DNA from 4 places in the Micromonospora sp. NPDC005206 genome. Region 4 is predicted to be linked to each of the others. Evidence: riboswitches for the same ligand, from Rfam matches in the RefSeq annotation. Region 4 holds a riboswitch; each other region holds the start of a gene.
The links. A riboswitch is a leader RNA that binds a small molecule or an ion and turns the genes downstream of it on or off. The one in region 4 is predicted to bind cyclic di-AMP.
Positions count from the first base shown of each region.

Region 1 (5,520 bases), on a different contig from region 4:
CCTCGCTGACGAGCAGCGGCTCCAGCACCTGGCCGATCTCGCCGCCGAGGGCGGTGCAGAGCACCACGTCGACCCCGAGCGACATCACCATGCGGGCCTGCCAGACGCCCTGCCCGCCCGGGTGCAGGTGCAGCTCGGGCTGGTCGTTCGGCTGGTCGACGGTCACCGTCAGCTGCGGCGTGGGCGCGAAGACCATCACGTGCCCGCTCACCGGTCGTACCCGTTCATGCTCACGCCCTCCGTCGCCCGTCACGGCCGGTGGTTCCCCACCAGCCGACCGTAGTGGGAACGGGGTGTGCGTGCCGAGGCAACGGTCCGTGTCCGTCCGGGCGTTGCCAGCCCGACCGGGGTACGGGACGATCGTGCGACCAACGATGGCGGGAGACGGTGTGCTCAGGAGCGATACCTTCAGCTACACCGTCCAGGCCCGGTGCGAGCCGCGGGAGGCGGCGGCCCTGCTGAGCGATCTGACCCGGCAGGGTGAGCTGCACCCGCTGATCGTCCGGGTCCGCCGGCTGCCGCCCCGGCCCGGCGCCCGGGCCAGCTACGCGATCAGCGACCGACTGGTGGCCGGCCCGCTCCGCTTCCGGACCAGCTACCAGGCGGACGTGCTGATCAGCGAGGACGACGAGATTGTGACGGTGGCCCGCCAGTGGCCGGCCACGACGGTGCGCAACCACACCCGGCTGCGTGGCGAGCCGGACGGCCTGGTCCGGGTCGACGTCGAGATCACGCTGACCGCGCCGGCCCCGCTGTTCGGGTACGCGTTCCGCCAGGCCCGGGCGGCCCACCTGGCCCTGGCCACCCGGCTGGGCGCGGCCCTGGACCGCCCCGGCGAGACCCCGCCCGCCACCTGATCGCCCGCCCCGCGCTCGGCCGCCCGCGAAGATCGTGCTCGATCCTGGATGTAGTGGCCTGCCGCCGAGAGGAGGCCACTAGATCCTGGTTGCGGCGCGATCATGGCCGGTCCGGCCCGCGACGGTGGGCCGCGCCGCCGGCCGTCGACCCCACGGCTTGTACGTGGACAGCACCGTCGCAATGATCATGAGGCTGGTCGACACGGCCGGCGCGATCACCAGGTCGGCGCGGTCCCGGGCGGGCAGGGCGGCGCCCAGCGCGCCGGCGTGCCGCAGGTTCGGGGTGAGCAGGAACAGCACCAGCCCGACCATCACCGTGGTGAGCACGAGTTTGACCACCACCCATCGGTAGCGCAGCAGGCCCCACGGGGTGAGCAGCGCGCTGGCCACGCCGACCAGCCAGACCAGCACGCTCAACGGCGCGAACAGCACGGTGCCGACCAGCGCGGCGACCGGGTAGACGACGGCCGGGTCGGCGCCGCGTTGTGCCGCGACGCCGAGCGTGAGCAGCGTCAGGTCGGCGCCGAGCCAGCCGAGCGAGGTGACCAGGTGCAGGGTGAGCAGCGCCTTGCGGGCGGTGGGCGGGATCCGACGCATACCAGGATGCTGCCCGCCGGGCCCGGTCCGGGCGTCCGACCGTCGGCGACATCCCGGGTACGTCCGCTGACGTACCCGGGGTCCGGCGCCCCGCGAGGCGGGGCGCCGGCCGGCGGGTCAGTACACCGACAGGTGCACGTGGTTGGTGTGGTCGCTGGACGGGTCGCCGCCCGCCCCGCTGTACGACTTCCACCCGCTGCTGGGCAGCCAGATCTGCCTGTACCAGATCACGTACAGCACGGCGAGCCGGTCGGCGTTGCGGATGAAGTACGCGGCCAGGTTGTTGCCGTACGTCTTGTCACCGCCGGTGGCGTCGCCGCCGAAGCCGCCCTTCTGCGCGGCGAAGTCGCACGCCCGGCCCTTCGGGTGCTCGCCGGAGCCGCCGTTGCGGTGGCAGGAGACGTACCGGGTGAAGCCGGCCGCCTTGGCCTGGTTGAGCGCGTGCAGGGTGCGCGGGGTGATGCAGCCGGAGGCCGGGGTGGGGTCGTTGACGCTGCACGACTCCGACGGCCAGGAGCCGTCGGAGTTGCGCGGCGCGGCCGTGGCGTTGGCGGTGGAGGTGCCCCGGTTCGAGCCGCCGTCGGCGGTCGTACGGGCCTTCGTGGTGGCCACGGTCAGCGCCCGTTCGGCCTGCTCCTTGCGCTTGGCCATGACCGTGACCTGCTTGCGCTGCTCACGGATCTCGCCGTCCAGGGCGATGCGGGTGCGATTGACCTCGTCCCTGGTGGCGGTGAGGTCGCGCAGCGCCCGGTCCTCGTTGGCGGCGACCGCGTCCAGCGTGACGGCCCGGTCCATGAAGCCCTCGGGGGTGCTGCTGCTGAGCAGCGCCGACACCGTGCCGAGCCGGCCGGTGCGGTAGGCCAGTCCGGCGATCTCGTCGACCTTGCCGCTGCGCGCCGTGAGTTCGATCTCGGTGGTCTTCAGCTGGGTGGCGAGCTGCTGCTGCCGCCGCACGGAGGTGTCCAGGGCGCGTTTCGCGTCCAGGTATCCCTTGCTGGCCGCCTCCAGTTGGGCCCGCAGCGCCGGGGTGCCGCCCTCTTCGTCTCCGTCGGGTGCCGCGGCGGCCCGCTGGCCGGTCGGGGGAGCGGCCGAGGCGGCGCCGGCCGGGATCGCGACGCTGAGGGCGAACATCGCGACGATCAGGGCCGCCAGTCGGGCGGCGGGTGGTCGTGCTGGTACCACTACGCATGTCCTTCCGTCAGCCGCCGACCGGGTTAGCTGACGGGTTCGGGACGGAAGATCCCTACCGCGGACGCGGATGCACCCCAGGAACATGGTTCCCCGGTTCGCCCCGTTCGGGCGATTAGGCGGCGACCGCCACCGGCGCCGGGAGGGCGCCGCCGGGTGGAGGCCGGGACCGAGCCTACCGGTGCCGATGGGACCAGTGCAGCCGATGTGACGGACGGTGCGTGCGTCGTCACGGAAAATTCCGGCCAAGCCGAGTAAAACTCCTGAAACGCACTACCATTCGACCGAACCGCACGCCCCGGGGGCCGCGCCGGGTTCGATCTGCAACGTCGCGTGCTCGATCCGGAAGTCCTCGTGCAGGGCGGTGCGTGCCGCGGTGAGCACCACTCCGACATCCGCGCCGGGCGCCATGGTCAGGTGCGCGGAGGCCACCTCCATGCCCGAGGTGAGCGTCCAGACGTGCAGGTCGTGCACCTCGACCACGCCGGGCACCGCGGCCAGCCGGTCGTGCACGGCCGTGACCTGGAGGTGCTCCGGGGCGGCCTGCACCAGGATGCGGACCGCGGCCCGTCCCAGCCGCCAGGTGCGCGGCAGGATGAACACGCCGATGGCGACCGCGACCAATGGGTCGGCCCACCACCAGTCGGTGACCTGGATGAGCAGCGCCGCGCCGATCACGCCGAGCGAGCCGAGCAGGTCGCCGAGCACCTCCAGGTAGGCGCCCTGAAGGTTGATGCTCTCCCGGGCGCCCGCGCGGAGCAGGCCGAAGGCGGCCACGTTGGCGAGCAGGCCGAGCACGGCCACCGCGAGCATCGGACCGGCCAGCACCTCGTGCGGGTCGCCGAACCGGCGGATCGCCTCGATCACCACGTAGACCGCGACACCGGAGAGCAGGACCGCGTTGGCCAGCGCGGCGAGCACCTCGAGTCGGTAGAGCCCGAAGGTGCGTTGCGGGTCGCCGGTGGCCCGCCGGGTGGCGGTGATCGCGGCGAGCGCCATCCCGATGCCGAGCACGTCGGTGAACATGTGGCCGGCGTCGGAGAGCAGGGCCAGGGAGCCGGTGTGGAACGCGGCCACCGCCTCGACCACCATCAGGGCGGCGAGCAGCCCGAACGCTGTCCAGAGCCGCCCCCGGTGCTGGTGCGCGGCGTTGGTGACCGACCCGTGGTGGTGGTCATGACCTGCGCCCACGAGACCACCCTCCGCCGTCGATCGGGACCGGGTCAAATGTATGCTCACATCGCTATGTATGCAAGTGTACGGCAGGTCGCCGACCCGCGAGGGGCGCCGCCGCAGGTCAGCCCGTCGGGTCGATGGTGGTGAGGCGCTGGGTAGCGCGGGAGAGCGCGACGTAGAGGGTGCGTACCCCGGCGCCCGGATCCGCCCGGATCTCGCTCGGGGCGATCAGCACCACCCCGTCGTACTCCATGCCCTTGGCCTCCAGGCTGGTCACCACCTGCAGCCGCGGCGCACCGAGCGCGCCGAGCCAACCGGCGACCTCGTCGCGGCGGGGGACCGGGGTGATCACCCCGACCGTGCCCTCCACCTCGGCCAGCAGGCCGGTGGCCGCCTCCACGGTCGCGGTCTCCAGCTCGGTGGCGGGCACCACCAGCTCGACCGGATCGACCCCGGTGGAGCGGACGGCGGTCGGCAGCGGCAGGTCGGGATAGATCCGGCGGATCTCCGCCGCCGCCACCGCGAAGATCTCCGCCGAGTTGCGGTAGTTGGTGGTCAGCGTGAAGTCGTGCCGCTTGCGTCGGCCCAGCGCCTGGTCCCGGGCCCGGTTCAGCTCCTCCGGGTCACCGGTCCACGCGGTCTGCGCCGGGTCACCCACCACCGTCCAGGAGGCCAGTCGGCCGCGCCGACCGACCATGCGCCACTGCATCGGCGAGACGTCCTGCGCCTCGTCCACCACCACGTGCGCGTACTCCCGGTAGTCCGCCGGCCGCTCCCGGGCCGCCGCCCGCGCGGCCCGCTGCCGGTCGCCGAAGCTGCTCAGCTCGCGGACCCCGCCCGCGAGCTGGAACGGGTCACGTCGGGCGCGGGCCGGCTGCGCCGGCTTGCCGAGCAGCGCGTCCAGCTCGTCCAGCAGCGCCACGTCGGCGATGGTCAACCCGGCGGCGTCCAGATTCTGGTACGCCGCGCTGAGCAGCCGGATCTCGGCGGTGGAGAGGATCCCACCCGCGTACCGGCGCAGGCGATCCGGTCGGGCCAGCCAGCCGAGCACGTGCCGGGGGTGCAGCCGTGGCCACCACGCCTTGAGAAACTCCCGGAACTCCGACCGCTCGGCGATCTCGTCCTCGAAGGCCCGCTGCTCCGGCAGCCGGCCGATGCCCAACCGGCGAGCCTGTGCCCACAGCGCGGCGAAGACACCGTCGAAGCCGGCCCGACGGACCTCGTTGCGCCGGGCACCCCGGTTCAGCACGCGGTCCCGGATCCCGTCCAGTTCGGCCCGGTCCAGCCGCAGCAGCGTGCCGCGGTAGAGCAGCCGCAGCTCGCCCGGGCCGCCCGGCACCGCGTCCCGCACCGCGCGTTCCAGCACCCGGCGCATCCGCAGCGAACCCTTCACCGCCGCCACCTCGGGTGAGTCGGTGCGGGTGGCGGTCATCCCCGGGAATAGGGTGCCCAGCGAGTGCAGGGTCGCGGTGTCCTCGCCGAGCGAGGGCAGCACCGAGGCGATGTACTCCACGAAGACCGAGGACGGGCCGACCACCAGGATGCCGCCGCCCGCGTACCGGCTGCGGTCGGAGTACAGCAGATAGGCGGCCCGGTGCAGGGCGACCGCGGTCTTGCCGGTGCCCGGGCCGCCGGCGACGATCGTCACCCCGGAGCCGGGCGAGCGGATCGCCTCGTCCTGCTCCCGCTGGATGGTCGCCAC
Region 1 is NZ_JBEXHU010000011.1:76,999-82,518, reverse strand. Features, by position in the region: gene ABZU69_RS18065 (PfkB family carbohydrate kinase) at 1-211, opposite strand, end outside; gene ABZU69_RS18060 (SRPBCC family protein) at 390-857, shown strand; gene ABZU69_RS18055 (hypothetical protein) at 936-1,454, opposite strand; gene ABZU69_RS18050 (hypothetical protein) at 1,572-2,585, opposite strand; cyclic di-AMP (ydaO/yuaA leader) riboswitch at 2,642-2,774, opposite strand; gene ABZU69_RS18045 (cation diffusion facilitator family transporter) at 2,916-3,833, opposite strand; gene ABZU69_RS18040 (AAA family ATPase) at 3,940-5,520, opposite strand, start outside.
Region 1: linked by a shared signal. The riboswitch ahead of ABZU69_RS18050 (hypothetical protein) and the one ahead of ABZU69_RS23145 (NlpC/P60 family protein) in region 4 are both predicted to bind cyclic di-AMP.

Region 2 (5,520 bases), on a different contig from region 4:
GCTCGCCCGGTCCGACCGGACCGGGCCGTCACTCGGTCTCCGGGTCGAGGCGTACCCCACGCAGCAACTGGGCGTTGAGCGCCACCACGATGGTGGACGCGGACATCAGCACCGCGGCCAGCGCCGGGCTCAACGCCACCCCGGCCCACGCCAGCACCCCGGCCGCCAGCGGCAGCGCCACCACGTTGTAGCCCGCCGCCCAGGCCAGGTTCTGCCGCATCTTCCGGTACGACGCCCGCGAGAGCCGGACCACGGCACCGACCCCGCGCGGGTCCGACGAGGCCAGCACCACCCCGGCGGACTCGATCGCCACATCGGTGCCCGCGCCGATCGCGATGCCGACGTCCGCCCGCGCCAGCGCCGGCGCGTCGTTCACCCCGTCGCCGACCATCGCCACGGTCAACCCCCGCCGCTGAAGCTCGGCCACCCGGCCGTCCTTCTCCGCCGGCAGCACCTCGGCGAAGACCTCGTCGACACCCCGCCGGAAACCCAGGTCGGCGGCGACCGCCTCGGCCACCGGACGGGCGTCACCGGTGATCATGGCGATGGCGCGGACGCCCGCGGCGCGCAGCTCGACGATGGCCTCCCGGGCCTCCGGACGTACCTCGTCGGTCAGCGCGAACGCGCCGAGCACGGCGTCCGGCGGCCGTACCAGGTACAGCACCGCGGCGCCCCGCGCCGACCAGTGGCCGATCGCCGCCTCCAGCTCGGCCGGGAGCGACAGGCCCAGCTGCCGCAGCAGCGCCGGACCGCCCACCGCGTACTGCGTACCGTCGACGGTGGCCTGCACCCCGCGCCCCGGCAGCGACCGGAACCCGACGGCCGGGGCCGGTCCGACGCTCCCGGCCGCCGCCACGATCGCCCGAGCCAGCGGATGCTCGCTGTCGGACTCCACGCCGGCCGCGATCCGCAGCACCTCGTCCCGCGCGACGCCGGGTGCCGTCGCCAGGTCGGTGACCACGTGCTCGCCCCGGGTCAGGGTGCCGGTCTTGTCGAACAGCACCGCGTCGACGGTCCGCATCCGCTCCAGCGCCAACCGGTCCTTGACCAGGATCCCGGACCGCGCGGCCAGTGCGGTGGAGAGCGCGACGACCAACGGAATGGCCAGCCCGAGCGCGTGCGGGCAGGCGATCACGAGGACGGTGACCGCGCGGACCACCGCCTCGTCGGGCCGGCCCAGCGCGGTCCAGACCAGCACGGTCAGCACGGCGGTGCCGGTGGCCAGGTAGAACAACGCGGCCGCGAACCGGTCCGCCAGCAGCTGGGCCCGCCCGCCGGAGCGCTGCGCCTGCGCGACCATCCGCTGGATGCCGGCGAGCGCGGTCTGCTCACCCAGCGCCTCGACGCGGACCCGGATCGCCGAGTCGGTGGCGACGGTGCCGGCCACCACCCGGTCCCCTGCCGACCGGGCGACCGGACGCGACTCTCCGGTGATCATCGACTCGTCCAGCTCGGCGCCGCCGTCGACGATCCGCCCGTCCGCCGGAACCCGCCCACCCGGCCGGACCAGCACCACCTCGCCGACCCGCAGCTCGGTCACCGGCACCGGCTCGACCCGCCCGTCCGCCGCCACCCGCTCGGCATCGTCGGGCAGCAGCGCGGCCAGTGCCGCGAGCGCGCCCCTGGCCTGACCGATGGCCTTCATCTCCTGCCAGTGCCCGAGCAGCATGATGGTGACCAGCGCGGCAAGCTCCCACCAGAAATCCAGGTCGAAGGCGCCCACGCTGGTGGCCAGTGACGCGGTGTAGGCGACGGTGATGGCCATCGCGACCAGCAGCATCATGCCCGGCGCCCGATCGCGGACCTCGCGGACCGCGCCGACCAGGAACGGCCAGCCGCCCCACCAGAACACCACCGAGCCGAGCACGGGCCCGACCCAGGACCGGCCCGGGACGTCCAGCCCGAGGCCGAGCCGGTCCAGCACCAGGTGGCTGGTCAACACCACCGGCACGGTGAGCACGAGGCAGACCCAGAACCGGCGGCGGAACATCGCCGGATCGTGCCCGGCGTGCTTGTCGTGCTGATGTGGCCCGCCGTCGGCGTGTCGCTGGTGGCCACCGGGCCCGGCGTGGCGCTCGTCGGCGGCGGGACGATCGGGGTCGGGCGGCGACGGAGCGGGCATGACTCCAACATGCCGGTCCGGAACCCGCCACGCGAGCGGTTCGACCACCCGACACTCCGGCACGACCTGCGTCCCCGGGTCGGGCTGGTTAGCATTCCGACGATGGCCCTCCGGATCCCGCTACGCAGTTGGGCAGAGGTGCCGCCACGTTGTGGCGTCACCTCCCGCCGACCGGGCCGAGCTTTCACCCTGCGTGGTCACGAGGTCGCCGTCCAGCGATCCGGCGCGCTCGTCGCCGCTTTCCCGCGGCGGCGGTGAACCGACCGGCCCGTCGGCACGTACCCCGCACCGGATCGTTGGGAGTCTCGCATTGGGTTCCGACCACACCCGCTCCGCTCCGTCCGCCCCACCCCGGGTGCGACGGATCCTCGTCGCGACGGTGGTGCCCCTCTTCGTCGCGACCGTGCTCGCCGCGGTCGTGCTCTGGCCTCGCGACGGGTCACCGCGGACCGACGGCGGTGCGAACGTGCCGCGCTACCACGGCACGGTGACCCGGGTGGTGACCGAGCCGTGCCCAGCGGCGGCGCCGAACCCCGAGGGCACACCGAGCGTCGGGGACGGGCCGTGCGGCACGGTGGACGTCCGGGTGAACGACGGGCCGGCCTCCGGCCAGCGGATCCAGACACCCGTGCCCGCCGGACCCGGCGCGCCCCGGGTCGAGGTCGACGACGAGGTCATCCTGGTGGAGCTGACCGATCCGACCGATCCGACCGCCAGCAGTTGGAACATCGCCGAACACCAGCGCGGCGCGCCGCTGCTGTGGCTGGCGGTGATCTTCGCCGCCGCGATCGTCGCGTTCGGCCGGTGGCGGGGCCTGGCCGCTCTGGCCGGGTTGGCCGCCAGCTTCGCCATCCTGCTCACCTTCGTGCTGCCCGGAATCGGCGCCGGCCGGTCGCCGCTGCTGGTAGCGGTGGTCGGTGCCGCGCTGATCATGTTCGTGGTGCTCTACCTGACGCACGGGGTCAGCGCGCAGACCTCGGTCGCGGTGCTCGGCACCCTGGGCAGCCTGGTCCTCACCGGCGTACTGGCCACCATCGTCAGCGGCGCCACGCACCTCACCGGCTTCGGCAGCGAGGACGCCACCACCCTGTCGATGTTCCAGGCCGACGTGGACCTGCACGGCCTGCTGCTCGCCGGGATCATCATCGGCTCGCTCGGGGTGCTCGACGACGTGACCGTCACCCAGGCGGCCACCGTGACCGAGCTGGCCAACGCCAACCCCGGGCTGACCCGGTTGCAGCTCTACCGGGCGGCGACCCGGGTCGGCCGGGCGCACATCGCCTCCACCGTCAACACCATCGTGCTGGCGTACGCGGGCGCCTCGTTGCCGCTGCTGCTCCTGCTCACCGCTGACTCGCGACCGATCGGGCAGATCCTGACCAGCGAGTTCCTCGCGCAGGAGATCGTCCGCAGCGGGGTCGCCACGCTCGGGCTGATCGCCGCCGTACCGCTGACCACCGGGCTGGCCGCGATGGTGACCGCAGCCGGCCGGCAGACCACCGCGCCCGCCGCCGAAGCGCCCGCCCCGCGACCCCAGCCCGACCGCGCCGAGGCACTGGCGGCGCTGAGCTCCCCGCGCACGGATCGGCCCGACCTCACGTCGCCCGACCCGACGCGGACCACACCCTCATCCACCGCCACCGACCGGTGGCCAGAGCCGAACAGGAGCACGGATACGGCATGGTGACACTCCTCAACGTGACCACGTCGGGCGTCCGCCCTGAGAACCGCATCACTGGTCACTCAGCGCCATGGCGAAATGACGCTTTTAGTCGGTATCAGGGCGTAGCTCAGCCGATGGGCTCTCGGGTAACCTCACTGCCGGTTACCGATGAAGGCGCGAAGCGGCGCCTGCGGTGCCACCGCCCAATCGCCAACCGGCGAGCCGGGAACCCAGGTACGTGGGGTGAATCCGCGACAGCGGTAGGGGCCACTTCCGCCCCGAACCCGTCAGCTAACCCGGTCGGCGGTCGACGGAAGGGAACATTGTGACGGCACCCCTACGCCGCTGGTTGACACCCGTGGTGGCCGTGATCGCCGCACTGACCGTGCTCGCCGGGCCCCTCCCGGCGCAGGCCGCCCCGACGACCCCCACACCGTCCGGGCACGAGGAGGACGGCGAGCCCCAGCTGCTCAACGACGTGATCGAGCAGACCAACCGCAAATTCTCCGCGGCCAAGTCCAAACTGAACACGTCGAAGAAGAAGCAGCTGCAGCTGGCGCTGGAGGTCGACCGGGCCAAGGCCGACCTGAACGCACTGGCGCCGCAGGTCGGGCAGATCGCCGCCCAGTCGTACCGCACCGGCCGGATCGGCCCGCTGGCGATGCTGCTGGAGAGCGAAGCCCCGGACTCGTTCGTCCAACGTGCCGCCGCGCTCGATGAGATGAACATGGTCAACGAGAAGAAGCTCGCCGAGGTCAACGCGGTGAAGACCCGCGCTGAGCAGGCCAAGCTGGCCCTCGACGCGGAGGTCCGCGAGCAGCAGAAGCAGACCGCCCTGATGGCCAAGGAGAAGCGCGAAGCGGACAAGGCCCTCGCCCTGGTCGGTGGGAAGGGCTTCACCGGCGGGCTGGTGTCGGCCACCTCACCGGTCGCCCGGCTCGGCCCGGGCCGGACCGCCGACGGCGACTGGAAGTCCGAGTCGTGCAGCCAGAACGACCCGACCACGTCCGGCTGCGTCACCCCGCGCACGCTGCACGCGTACAAGGAGGTCAAACGGGCCGGATTCAACCGGTTCGTCGGCTGCTACCGATCCGGGGGGCCGTGGGAGCACCCGAAGGGCCGCGCCTGCGACTGGTCTCTGCAGAAGAGCGGCTTCAGCCCGTGGCACAACGAGGACACCCGGACGTACGGCAACAACGTCGCCGCGTTCCTCATCCGCAACGCCGACCGGCTCGGCATCTACTACGTGATCTGGAACCGGCAGATCTGGTTCCCGGCGACCGGCTGGAAGTCGTACAGCGGGCCGTCGAACCACACCGACCACGTACACATGTCGCTGCTCTGACCCACGCTCTCCGTCGAGGGCCGTTCCGCGTGACGCGGAGCGGCCCTCGACGCGTTCAGGCGGCGGGCGCGGCCGGACCGACCGGCGTGCTGGCGTCGATCGGTCCGTCGAGCGTCGTGGCCGGCACGGCGGCCACCGGACGCACCACTCCGGCGGCCAGCCGGTACGACACCCCTACCACCGCGCACCGCCCCCGCTCCACCTCGGTGGCCAGCACGGGCGACTGCCCGAGCAGCGCCTCGACGGTCTGTGCGATGTGGATGTCGACGATGCGGCCGATGTCGTCCACCCCCTCCGCCTCGGCCCGACGCAGGCTGGGCAGCACGGCGTCGACCACCGCGCCCAGGTGCCCCTGGGGCGGGTTGCCGGTGGCTGCCGACTCACGGGCGG
Region 2 is NZ_JBEXHU010000007.1:137,905-143,424, reverse strand. Features, by position in the region: gene ABZU69_RS12440 (heavy metal translocating P-type ATPase) at 29-1,990, opposite strand; gene ABZU69_RS12435 (YibE/F family protein) at 2,433-3,809, shown strand; cyclic di-AMP (ydaO/yuaA leader) riboswitch at 3,976-4,106, shown strand; gene ABZU69_RS12430 (hypothetical protein) at 4,111-5,130, shown strand; gene ABZU69_RS12425 (carbonic anhydrase) at 5,186-5,520, opposite strand, start outside.
Region 2: linked by a shared signal. The riboswitch ahead of ABZU69_RS12430 (hypothetical protein) and the one ahead of ABZU69_RS23145 (NlpC/P60 family protein) in region 4 are both predicted to bind cyclic di-AMP.

Region 3 (5,520 bases), on a different contig from region 4:
TGCGGCTCCCCACCGCAGCGATCTTCCCCCCGAGGTGCCGTTCATGGAGACCGTCCTCTACCGGTTCCTGACCGAGGTTCCGCAGGCCGCCGCCATCTGGTCGGCACTGCTCCTGTTGGCCCTGACCGTGCTCACCGTGCTGATCGCCCGCCCCGAGCGGGACCGGCCGACCGACGAGGAGTCCCCGGCGCCCACGGCCCGGGAACTGGCCGCCGTCGAGGCGGCGGACCTGCGCCGGTACGCCGAGGAGGTGGCCGTCGCCGCCGCCGGCGCGGCGCAGACCGCCCGCCGACGTCGCGCCGACTGGCTGGCCGCGCAGGAGGCGGCCGAGCGGGCCTGGGCCGGGTACGAGGAGGCGGACCGCGCCGCGCGCCGCTTCGCCGGCGCCGGTTCGCTGCCCACCCCCCGCACGCCGCGCTCCCCGACGGAGTACGCCGCCCGGGAGCGCTACCTGCACCGCGCGGCGATGGCGGCGCACTGGCGCGGCGACCTGTCGATGCGTCAGCTCACCGACGTTTTCGCACACCGCAACGGCTGGGATCCCCGGCGACACCCGGTCGAGCAGGAGGTGCTGCTGAGCCGCGCTGTCCGGGACGGCAGGTGGGTCGAGCACCGGGCCGCCGCCGAGCGCGAACGATCCACGTGGCGCGATGCCGAACTGGCCGCCGAGGCGGCCCGCACGCTCGCCGAGGAGGCGTGGGCAGCGGCGGCCCGGTTGCGGCCGGTCCGGATGCCGGTCCGACCGGCGCCGACCGCGGCGGCCCGTGCGGCGACCGCGGCGCGCTGGCGCCCGGCGCGGGTGGGCTGACCGGAAATGTCCCGACCGGAAGCGTGAGCCCGGTCACACCGACGCCGGATCGGGCAGCTGGAACGGTCGGGCGCAATGTTCGCGCAAATGCGGCGGCATTGTCGACGGCCTGTCCGGTTGTCGACCGGAGGCGCCGCCGCAACCGGTTGTCCCATCGAGTCACGTCAGTGGCAATACGCGCAGAAATTGGCGCTCGATTTCAGGTTTACGCAGGTGAACCTGGCTTGGCAGGGCTTGAGCCGGCCAGTAGTGTCGTCCCGTCCGGTGCGGTAACCGATCGCAAGAGGCGACGCCGCGCCGACCCGCTCAATCGTGATCAACGAACCGGGGACCCATCAGTTAGTCCGGGGTGAATCTGCGAGCCACGGCCCGCGGTAGGGCGATCTTCCCGCCCGAATCCGTCAGCTAACCCGGTAGGCGGTGTCGGAAGGAGTTCCATCCTCGTGCAGCACCTCTCCACCCCTCGGTTGTTCCTCCGCCTCCACGGCGCCGCGGTGCCCCCGCTCATCCGTCCGGTGAGCTGACCCTCCGGGTCACCGCCTCTCCCGCCCGGCCACGCCGGGCACAACCCTGAGCGGTTCACCACCCGCGGACCACGGTCCGCGCGCTGGCGCCTGCCCGGATATCGGTCCGGCCCGGTGTGCCGCTCTCCCCCCGATCCGTGGAGGACCCCGTGAAGCACACCCTGAAGCGTCAGCTCCGTCGTCTCGCCACCGAGCGCCCCTACCAGATCGTCGCCGCCTCCGCCGCGGCCCTGGCGCTCGCGACCACCACCGGCGCCCTGATCGCCGGCACCGACGACGCCCCGGCCAGCCAGCACACCGCGACCACGGTCGCCGAGATGCGCAGCGACACCGTCGCCTCCCGCGGCGAGGCTCGCGTAGCGGCCCCCTCGGCCAGCACCTCGCCGAGCACCGCCACCCCGACGGCCAGCGCCGCGTCGCCCGCCGCCAAGGCCACCGGCAACCCGGACCTGACCCGTAAGCCGGCGCCGAAGCCGCCCGCGACCAAGGTGCTCGACTACGACTACCAGGCGCAGAACACGTACTACAACTGTGGCCCGGCGGCCACCCGCAACGCGCTCAGCGCCACCGGGATCGACCGCACCCAGGACAAGCTCGGCGTCGAGCTGGGCACCACCGAGATGGGCACCAACTCGGCCCTGGACACCACCCGGGTGCTCAACGCCGAGGTGAAGGGCTCCCCGTACCGGACCCGGATGTTCGCCGGCGCGCCCAGCCCGGCCCAGATGGACCGACTCCAGGCCGACGTGGTCGCGGCGATCACCGCCGGCCGGGGCGTGGTGGCCAACATCGCCGGCGACGCCACCGACACCGATGGTGGCTGGCACTCCTACGGCGGCGGGCACTACATCGCCGTGGTGGGCTACAAGGACAACGGCCGGACCGTGCGGATCGCCGACTCGGCGAACGCCGCCGATCCGTCGTACTGGATCACAACGATCGACCTGGCGAACTGGATCGCCACTCGGGGTTACTCCGCCTGACCCGGGCGCAGCCGCCGCGGGCGCCGTCCCCCACAAGGGGCCGGCGCCCGCGGCGTCTTTTCATGTGGTCGACAGCCGGTGAAGCCGTACCGCGCGAGGTGGTTCGCCGTCGTGCCGCCGACGAGGACTCTCGTACCCGTCGGCGAACCGTGGGAGACTGCGGCCGTGGTGGATGAATCGCGTGGTCACACCAGCCGCGGGCCGGTCCTGCTGCTGCTGCACGGGATGGGGGCGACCGGCGACGTCTGGCTGCCCTGGGCGCCGCTGCTTGAGCAGCACTGGCCGGGGCGGTGGCTGGCACCGGACCTCGCCGGTCACGGCTGGTCGGCGCCGCTGCCGTCGTACTCCTTCGCCGGGTTCGCCGAGCGGATCGCCCACGGCCTCGCCCCCGACGACCGGATCGTCGTGCTCGGGCACTCGCTGGGCGGGGTGGTCGGCCTGGCGCTGGCCGCCCGCGCCGCCGGATCGCCGGTGGACGCGGTGGTCGGGCTGGGCATCAAGGCCGTCTGGTCACCCGACGAGCTGACCCGCGCCGCCGAACTCGCGACCCGCCCGATCAGCTGGTTCGCCAGCCGCAGCGAGGCGGCCCGTCGCTACCTGCGCGTCTCCGGGCTCGCCGGTCTGCTCCCGCCGGACCACCCGGTGGTGGACGCCGGGCTGCGCCAGGTCGACGGCCGGTGGCGGCTCGCGATGGATCCGGCCGCGTTCGACGTCGGCGATCCCGACCTCGCCGCGCTGGTGGCGGCGACCGACGTGCCGGTGGTGCTGGCCCGCGGCGAGCAGGACCCGATGGTCACCGACGCGCAGCTCAAGGAGTTCGGCGTACCGGTCGTCACCCTGCCCGGGCTCGGGCACAACGCGCACGTGGAGAACCCGGGGGCGGTGCTGGCGCTGCTGGACGCGTACCGCTGAGCCGTCCGGCGGCGGCCCTAGACCGGTGCGGAGGCGGCGAGGGTCTTCGCCGGCGCCAACTCCCGGCGGGCGGCGGTCAGGAACGCCTCGGCGTACGACTCGACGGGGAAGTCACCCAGGTAGCGACGGCGGGTGACCCAGCGCTTCTCGGCCGCCGGATCGGTGTCCAGCAGAGCGGTCAGCACCTCGTCCACATTCGACATGTCCCGGCGCAGCACGTAGCCCGCCCCGGACAGCGGGAAGTTCTCCACGAACCGCTCGCGCTCGTCGCCCATGTCGGTGACGGCGTACGGCTTGCCGGAGTAGAGGTAGTCCGAGATCACCCCGGACACGTCGGAGACCAGCGCGTCGGACCGGTTGACGCATTCGGTCAGGCTCAGCTCCCGGGCCGCCGCGCCGACCACGTGCTGCCGCCCGGTGCGGGCCCGGTCGGCGAGCAGCAGCTCGGTCAACCGGCCGAGCTGCCGGGCCGAGGCCGGGTTCTGCGCGGTGTACGGGTGAGCCCGCAGGATCACCGTCGCGCCGCGCTCGAGCAGCCGGCGCAGCAGTTCCTCGGCGACCGGCAGCGAACAGTAGTCGGCGTCGGCGTGGTGCCCCGTCCAGGTCGGGGTGTAGAGCACGATCGGGTGGGCCAGGCCGCGCACCGGCTCCGGGCGTACCTCGATCGCCTCGACCTGCGGGCGGCCCACCACCACGAACTTCTCCGCCGGGATCTGCACCCCGGCGCGGGCGTACCGGTCGATCGCCGCCGGGCCGGCCACGAAGATCCGGTCGAAGATCCCCGACACCGGGTTGGCGCTCGGCGCCTTGTCGCTGTCGCCGTGGTGCAGCTGCACGTGGGTGAGTTGGGTGAACCGGATGCAGTGGCTGTTCTTCGCCCCGTGGTTGACGTAGAACGCCGCTCGCAGGCTCGGAACCAGCGCCTCGTCCATCGCCCGGAGGGTGGGGCAGTAGACCACCGGTGCGCTGGTGGCGGCGGAGATCGGCCCCAGGAAATCGGGCTCGCGCACCACGACCATGAACGGCCGGCCGATCCGCTCCAGGTACGGCAGCCACATGGTGACCTGGTACTCCGAGCCGGGCGGTGCGGAGAAGTAGAGCAGGAACTCCGGCTGGTGCCGGCGCAGCGCGCGGGCCACCGCCCCACCGCCGGCGGCTGGCCGGAAGCGACGCCGGGCCAGGTCCAGTGCGACCGCTCCGGCGCAGGCGCCCACCAGCAGGCTGGCGACCAGCGCCACGGCGGCGGGCAGTGCCACCGCGGCGGCGAGAGTCACCGCGCCGAGCAGCCCGAGCAGGGCGGTGCCGAGCTGGTCGGCGATCAGCGGCGTCCAGGCCCGCACGGGCAGGTTGGCCACCCGGATCTCCAGGTTGCCGGCGGTCCGCAGCGGCCCCACCAGCAGCACCAGCCCCAGCAGGACCAGCGCGGTGGCGACGAGCGCCGGGTCGAGCCCGTCGTCCAGCCGCCGGGAGTATCCGACCAGGACGGCGGCGCCGATCAGCGCCGTCTCGGCGACGAGGTCAGCGCCGGGTCGGATCCGCTGCTCGGCGGCCGCCGCGACCAGTGCGGCGACGGCCAGCGCCAACCCCCATCCGGTGGCGCCGGTCAGCGCCACCGCGACGAAGGCCAGCACGGCCAGGCCGGTGCTCAGGCACCGGGCGGCCAGCTTTCGGACCAGATCACCACGCATGTCGCTCCGTTCGCTGCCGTCCCGGGTCCGTCGCCGTCAGTCAGCTCACGGAGGCCGCACCGGCCGGCGAACCGACCCGACCCGACCCGGACTGGGCCGGCACGGTCGGGGAGGGACCGTCGCCGGGCGCCCGGCGTACGTCGATCACCTGGCCGGTCAGGTCGGAGATCAGCACGTCGAGCGAGGACTGGGCGACGGCCTCCGCGGCGAGCAGGGTGTGCTCCGGCTCCTCGCCGAAGGCCCGCGTCCGCATCGGGGTGGCGGTCCGCTCGGGGTTGATGCAGTTGACCCGTACGCCGACGTCGGCCCACTCGTCGGCCAGTGCCTGGGTGAGGTTGACCAGGGCGGCCTTGGTGGCGGAGTAGAGCGCGTAGCGGGCCCGCCCCCGGGTGTACGAGCTGGAGGTGTAGAGCAGCAGCTGGCCCTTGGTCTGCTGGAGGTACGGCAGGGACTGCCGGGCGATGGTCACCGGGCCGACGAAGTTGACCTGGAGCAGCCGGTCCATCGTCTCCTCGTCCATCTCGGCGAGGGCGCCCTTCTCCAGGATCCCGGCGGTGACCACCACGTGGTCGATCCGGCCGGTGGCCTCGAACGCGGTCTTCAGC
Region 3 is NZ_JBEXHU010000013.1:57,271-62,790, reverse strand. Features, by position in the region: gene ABZU69_RS20695 (hypothetical protein) at 44-808, shown strand; cyclic di-AMP (ydaO/yuaA leader) riboswitch at 1,102-1,243, shown strand; gene ABZU69_RS20690 (C39 family peptidase) at 1,470-2,315, shown strand; gene ABZU69_RS20685 (alpha/beta hydrolase) at 2,481-3,227, shown strand; gene ABZU69_RS20680 (CDP-glycerol glycerophosphotransferase family protein) at 3,245-4,915, opposite strand; gene ABZU69_RS20675 (bifunctional cytidylyltransferase/SDR family oxidoreductase) at 4,956-5,520, opposite strand, start outside.
Region 3: linked by a shared signal. The riboswitch ahead of ABZU69_RS20690 (C39 family peptidase) and the one ahead of ABZU69_RS23145 (NlpC/P60 family protein) in region 4 are both predicted to bind cyclic di-AMP.

Region 4 (5,520 bases):
CGGCGGTCGGCGCTGGCGTGCTCTCCGCGCCCGTGCAGGCCGCGCCCACGGTCGACGAGATCGAGGCGCAGATCGACAAGCAGTGGGAGCGGTTGGAGCCCACCATCGAGCAGTACAACAAGGTGCGGTCGCAGCTGAAGACCAACCGGAAGAAGTCGTCCGGGCTGCAGAAGAAGATCGAGCCGCTGGCGCTGCAGAGCGAGCTGGCGCTCAACCGGGTCGGTGACCTCGCCTCCCGGTACTACATGTCGGGTCCCTCCCACGACATCGGCGCGTTGCTGATCAGCGCCAAGCCGGACACGCTCACCGAGCAGCTCACCGTCCTCGACCGGCTGGCCGCGCGGGAGCGCAAGGAGGTCGAGGGCGTGCTGGCCGTCCGGGCCAAGTACGACGGCCAGAAGCAGAAGCTGGACGCGCTGATCGCCACCCAGACCAAGCAGCAGAACGAGCTGGCGGCGAAGAAGAAGCAGATCGACGGCGAGATCAAGCGGCTCGAGGCCTCGCTGCCGAAGACGACGATCAAGACCGAGGGCTGCCCGACCATCAACGGGGTGGCCAACGCGGCCGCCCAGAAGGCGATCAAGACCGCCTGCCAGCAGGTCGGTGACCCGTACGTCTGGGGCGCCACCGGCCCGAACTCGTTCGACTGCTCGGGCCTGACCCAGTACGCGTACAAGGCGGCCGGGATCTACCTGACCCACCACACGGGTGACCAGTGGCACGAGGGCAAGGCCATCTCGCGGGCCGACGCCCGCCCCGGTGACCTGGTCTTCTTCTTCAGCGACCTGCACCATGTCGGCCTGTATCTGGGCAACGACAAGATGGTGCACGCGCCACGCGCCGGCAAACCGGTGCAGGTGGCCAGCATCAACAACATGCCGGTCGCCGGGTTCCGCAGACCCGGCTGATCCAGCAGCCACGACGAGGGCCCCCGGTCGGACGACCGGGGGCCCTCGTGCCGTTCAACACGGTTCAGTGCGGTGCGTCCACCGGAGACGGCATGAGCTGCACGTCGGCGAGGTCGACGTACATGATCCGGTGACCGAACTGGATCTGCGCGTACCGGTTCTGGCCGCGGATGACCGTCCAGTCGCCCGGCGAGGAGCCGTCGAACGTAGTGGCCCGGTAGTACTCGCCCGGCAGCGCCGCGCCGACGGCGTACCGCTGGCCGGCCGCCAGGGTGTACTGCAGCGGCGAGATCGGCTGGTATGGCACCCCGGCCGGGTAGGCGGCCTCCTCGGGGTACGCCCGCCCGTACACGGGGATGGTGGCCCGTCCGGGCTTCGGGGTGGCCACCACGCCGACGGTCCAGGTGGCGGTCGGCGCCGACGCCGGGTTGTGGAACCACGCCTTCTGTCCGAGATACCAGATCGCCGTCCAGTCGCCCTGCCGACCGGCGAGGGCGTACGTCTGGCCGGCGGAGGCCCGGGTGCCGTGGTCCGACACCTCCATCGTGTTCGGGGTGCCGTCGGGGCGCAGTGCGATGTCGTTGACCAGCGGCGCGTCCGCGGACGGCGCACTGCGCAGCACCACCGACGATGAGCCGCGCGGCGCGCACGGCACACCGGCGGTGACGCAGCCGGTGAACGCCGGCTGGTTGGTGGCGTAGTCGGGGCCGATCCGGACCAGCCCGGAGGCCGGGATGCCGGTGTCCAGCCGCGGCGCGTGCAACAGCGTGAAGTAGTGCGTCCAGTCCCAGTACGGGCCCGGGTCCCAGTGCATCCCGCGCACGGTGGAGGCGACGGTGCCGGGCACGTTGTCGTGGCCGATGATGTGCTGGCGGTCCAGCGGGATCCCCAGCTGCAGGGCGAGGTGCCGGACCAGCTTGGCGGAGGTCCGGTACATCGCCTCGGTGTACCAGGTGCCCTGCGCGGCGAAGCCCTCGTGTTCCAGCCCGATCGACTTGGCGTTGACGTACCAGTTGCCGGCGTGCCAGCCGACGTCCTTGGTCTTCACGTGCTGGGCGATGTGCCCGTCCACCGAGCGCAGCGAGTAGTGCCAGCTCACGTAGGTGGGGTCCTGGACGAGTTGCAGCGTGGTCGCCCAGCTCGCCTCGGTGTCGTGGATGACGATGTACTCGATCTTCTGCCGGCCGGGTCGGTCGGAGAGGTCGTGGTTGCCGTAGTTCCCGGCGCCGAACGCCTCGTAGGGCGCCGGGATCCACTCGCAGGAGATGGTGCGGGGGCACTCCAGCCCGTCGGGGCGGGCGAGCCGGCGCAGTCCCAGCCGGTCCAGCCAGGAGCGCTGCGGTTGGATTGCCCGGGCCGGCAGCGTGATCCGCTGGCCGTCGTCGGTCACCCGGGACTCGCCGGCGCCGATGGTGGTGAACACCTCGTCGGCGAAGGCCGCCGCGGCGTCCGCGCTGTCCGCGCCGGCGTAGCGGGCCACCGCGCCGTACCAGGCTGCCGGGTCGGTGCCGGCCCCCACCGGTGCGCCCAGTTCCCGCTGGTACGCGGCCAGCAGTGCCGCGCCGCCTCAGATGTTGACGCTCGGGTCGGTGCGCAGCGACTCGGGGGCGGCGCCGGTCAGTGCGGCGGCGGCGTCCATGGTCTGCAACGCTGCGGCGGGCGGCGCGGGATCCTCGGCGGGTCGGGGCGCCATCTCCCGTGCGGGGCGGGAGTCGTCGCCGCGCGGGTCCTCGGTGCCGGCGTCGTGGTGGCTGCGCCCCGGTAGGGCGGCCACGTGCCGGGCGTCGGTCAGGTGCATCGGGCCGTAGCCGCCGCTGGTACTCGGCGTGCCGGCGTTGCTGTCCCAACGTGACTCCAGATAGGAGACGCCGAGCAGCACGTCGGCCGGTACGCCGTACTCGGTCGCCGCGGCGGCGTACTGCTGCTGGCGGTCGGCGGTGGGTGCGGCCACGGCTGGGCCGGCGGGTAGGGGAACCGCGGTCGCGGCGGCGACCACGGCGGCGGCGAGCAGCGCGCGCCGGCCGGTGGACAGGGTTGGACCGTGCATCGAACCCCCTAGATCTGAAGGGCGAAGTGAGGTCACCTTCGCCCCGCCCGGGGCTCCCGTCAATACCTTTCGACCTACCGAGGTTCGTGGAAGGAAACCTTCGTTCCCGGCCGTCGTCGCCGGCAATCGGTACGGAGTGTCACGGCCCCACCGGTTGCGGATCGGTAACGGTCGTCTCTACTCTGGTCATTCGTCGGGCCGACAGCAGCTCCGCCCACCCGGGCGGTAACGGACCGACACCGCCGAGTCGCTTCCGAGCGAGCCGGGGACCCAGGTTTCTGGGGTGAATCCGCAGCCACTGCGGTAGGGCGTCCACCTTCCCGCCCGAACCCGTCAGCTAACCCGGTAGGCGGTCGGGAAGAAGGAGTACGGAACCCGGTGGCTCACCATGCCCCGCGGCCGTCGTCCGAGCGGTCGGCGTCAGCCGGCCCGACGTCGATCGTGCCGCGCTCACGCTGGTCCCGCTTCACCACCGCCCTCGCCGCCCTGGTCGGCGTTGCCGTCGTCCTGACGGGCAGCGCCACGGCGGCCCACGCCGACCCCTCCGTCGCCGAGATCGAGCGCCAGATCGACGCCGACTGGAACAAGCTCGAACCGATCATCGAACGGCACAACGCCACCCGGGCCGACCTGGCCGCGAAGCGCAAGCAGGCCAACGCGCTGGCCGCCCGGATCGCCCCGCTGGAGCGCCAGGTCGACGCTGCGATGGACAAGGTCAGCTCCCTGGCTGTGCGCGCGTACAAGGGCGAGAACGTCTCCACCGTCAACGCCGTGCTGGGCAGCCGGTCACCGAGCGACGTGGTCGGGCAGCTCGAGATGCTCGACCGGTTTGCGCACAACCAGCAGCAGGACGTGCGGCAGGTGGCCGACCTGCGTGACCAACTGGCCGCGCAGAAGGCGCCACTGGACGAGATGGTGGCCCAGCTGACCCGGACCGAGGCCCAGCTGGCGGCCAAGAAGAAGCAGATCAACGACGAGATCGACCGCCTGCAGAAGCTGCGCCTGAAGGTTTACGGCAACGGTGGCGGCGGTCCGCTGCGTCCGGCGCCCTGCCCGGCCAGCTACCCCGGCGGCGGTGCCGGTGTGGCCGTCAAGTTCGCCTGCGCCCAGATCGGCAAGCCCTACGTGTGGGGTGCCGAGGGTCCGAACTCGTACGACTGCTCCGGGTTGATGCTGGCCGCCTGGGCCAAGGCCGGTGTGTCGCTGCCGCACAACGCCGCCCAGCAGAGCCGGGTGACCAAGGACGTCAGCCGGGCCAACCTACGCGCCGGTGATCTGGTCTTCTACTACAGCGACATCCACCACGTCGGGATGTACGTGGGTAATGGCTGGGTCGTGCACGCCTCGCAGGCCGGTCAGCCGATCAAGATGAAGAAGGTCGACGACGGCCCGATCCACAGCTACGGCCGCCCAGGCTGAGATGTAAGCAGGGGCCCCTTCTTAACGCCTCCGGTATAGGAGGGGCCCCTTACTAACACGGCGGGCGCATTGCCCGACGAGTGGCTTCAGCGGGTCGGCCAGGTGCGCCAGTGCTGCCAGGCGCGGCTCGGGGTCGGCCCGCGCTGCCCCTGGTAACGCGAGCCGTACACCACCGAGCCGTACGGGTGCTCGGCCGGCGAGGAGAGCCGGAAGATGCAGAGCTGCCCGATCTTCATGCCCGGCCAGAGGGTGATCGGCAGGTTCGCCACGTTGGACAGCTCCAGCGTCACGTGCCCCGAGAAGCCCGGGTCGATGAAGCCGGCGGTGGAGTGCGTGAGCAGACCGAGCCGGCCCAGGCTCGACTTGCCCTCCAGCCGGCCGGCGAGCTGGTCGCCCAGTGAGATGACCTCGAGCGTCGAGGCCAGCACGAACTCGCCCGGGTGCAGCACGAACGGCTCGCCGTCAGGCACCTCGACGACCGAGGTGAGGTCGTCCTGCTGCATTGCCGGGTCGATGTGGGTGTAGAGATGGTTGTTGAAGACCCGGAACAGCCGGTCGAGTCGTACGTCGATGCTGGACGGTTGGACCAGGGTGGGCTCGAACGGCTCCAGGCCCAGCGTGCCGGCCTTGATCTCGGAGACCAGGTCGCGGTCGGAGAGCAGCATCGGACCACCATAGCGGCGTTTGCCGCAGTGACAGGATTCGGTGCCGGTGACCAGCGCGTCGAGGTCGCTGATCGTACATTTGTTCGATAGAATGTCCACATGGCTTCCTGGTCCGAATTCGCCGCCGACGAGCCCCGACTCGCCGACGGGATCCGCGTTCTCCTTCAGCAGTACGGGCCGGGCTTCGGCTATCTGGCCACGGTCCGCGCCGACGGCGGGCCCCGGGTCCACCCGGTCTCCCCGGTCATCACCGACGAGGGTCTGTTCTGCTTCGTCATCGACTCTCCGAAGCGCCGTGACCTCGAACGGGACGGCCGTTACGCGCTGCACTCGTTCCCGCCGGAGGAGAGCGACGACGAGGCGTACGTGGCGGGGCACGCCTGGCCGGTGACCGATCCGGCTCGGGTGGCGCGGCTGGCGCAGAGCGCCCGGGCCGAGCCGCAGGTCGACTGGCGGCTGTTCGAGTTCACCGTCGACGTGG
Region 4 is NZ_JBEXHU010000015.1:70,686-76,205, forward strand. Features, by position in the region: gene ABZU69_RS23130 (NlpC/P60 family protein) at 1-908, shown strand, start outside; gene ABZU69_RS23135 (peptidoglycan recognition family protein) at 973-2,427, opposite strand; gene ABZU69_RS23140 (hypothetical protein) at 2,476-2,955, opposite strand; cyclic di-AMP (ydaO/yuaA leader) riboswitch at 3,186-3,321, shown strand; gene ABZU69_RS23145 (NlpC/P60 family protein) at 3,334-4,374, shown strand; gene dcd (dCTP deaminase) at 4,461-5,039, opposite strand; gene ABZU69_RS23155 (pyridoxamine 5'-phosphate oxidase family protein) at 5,139-5,520, shown strand, end outside.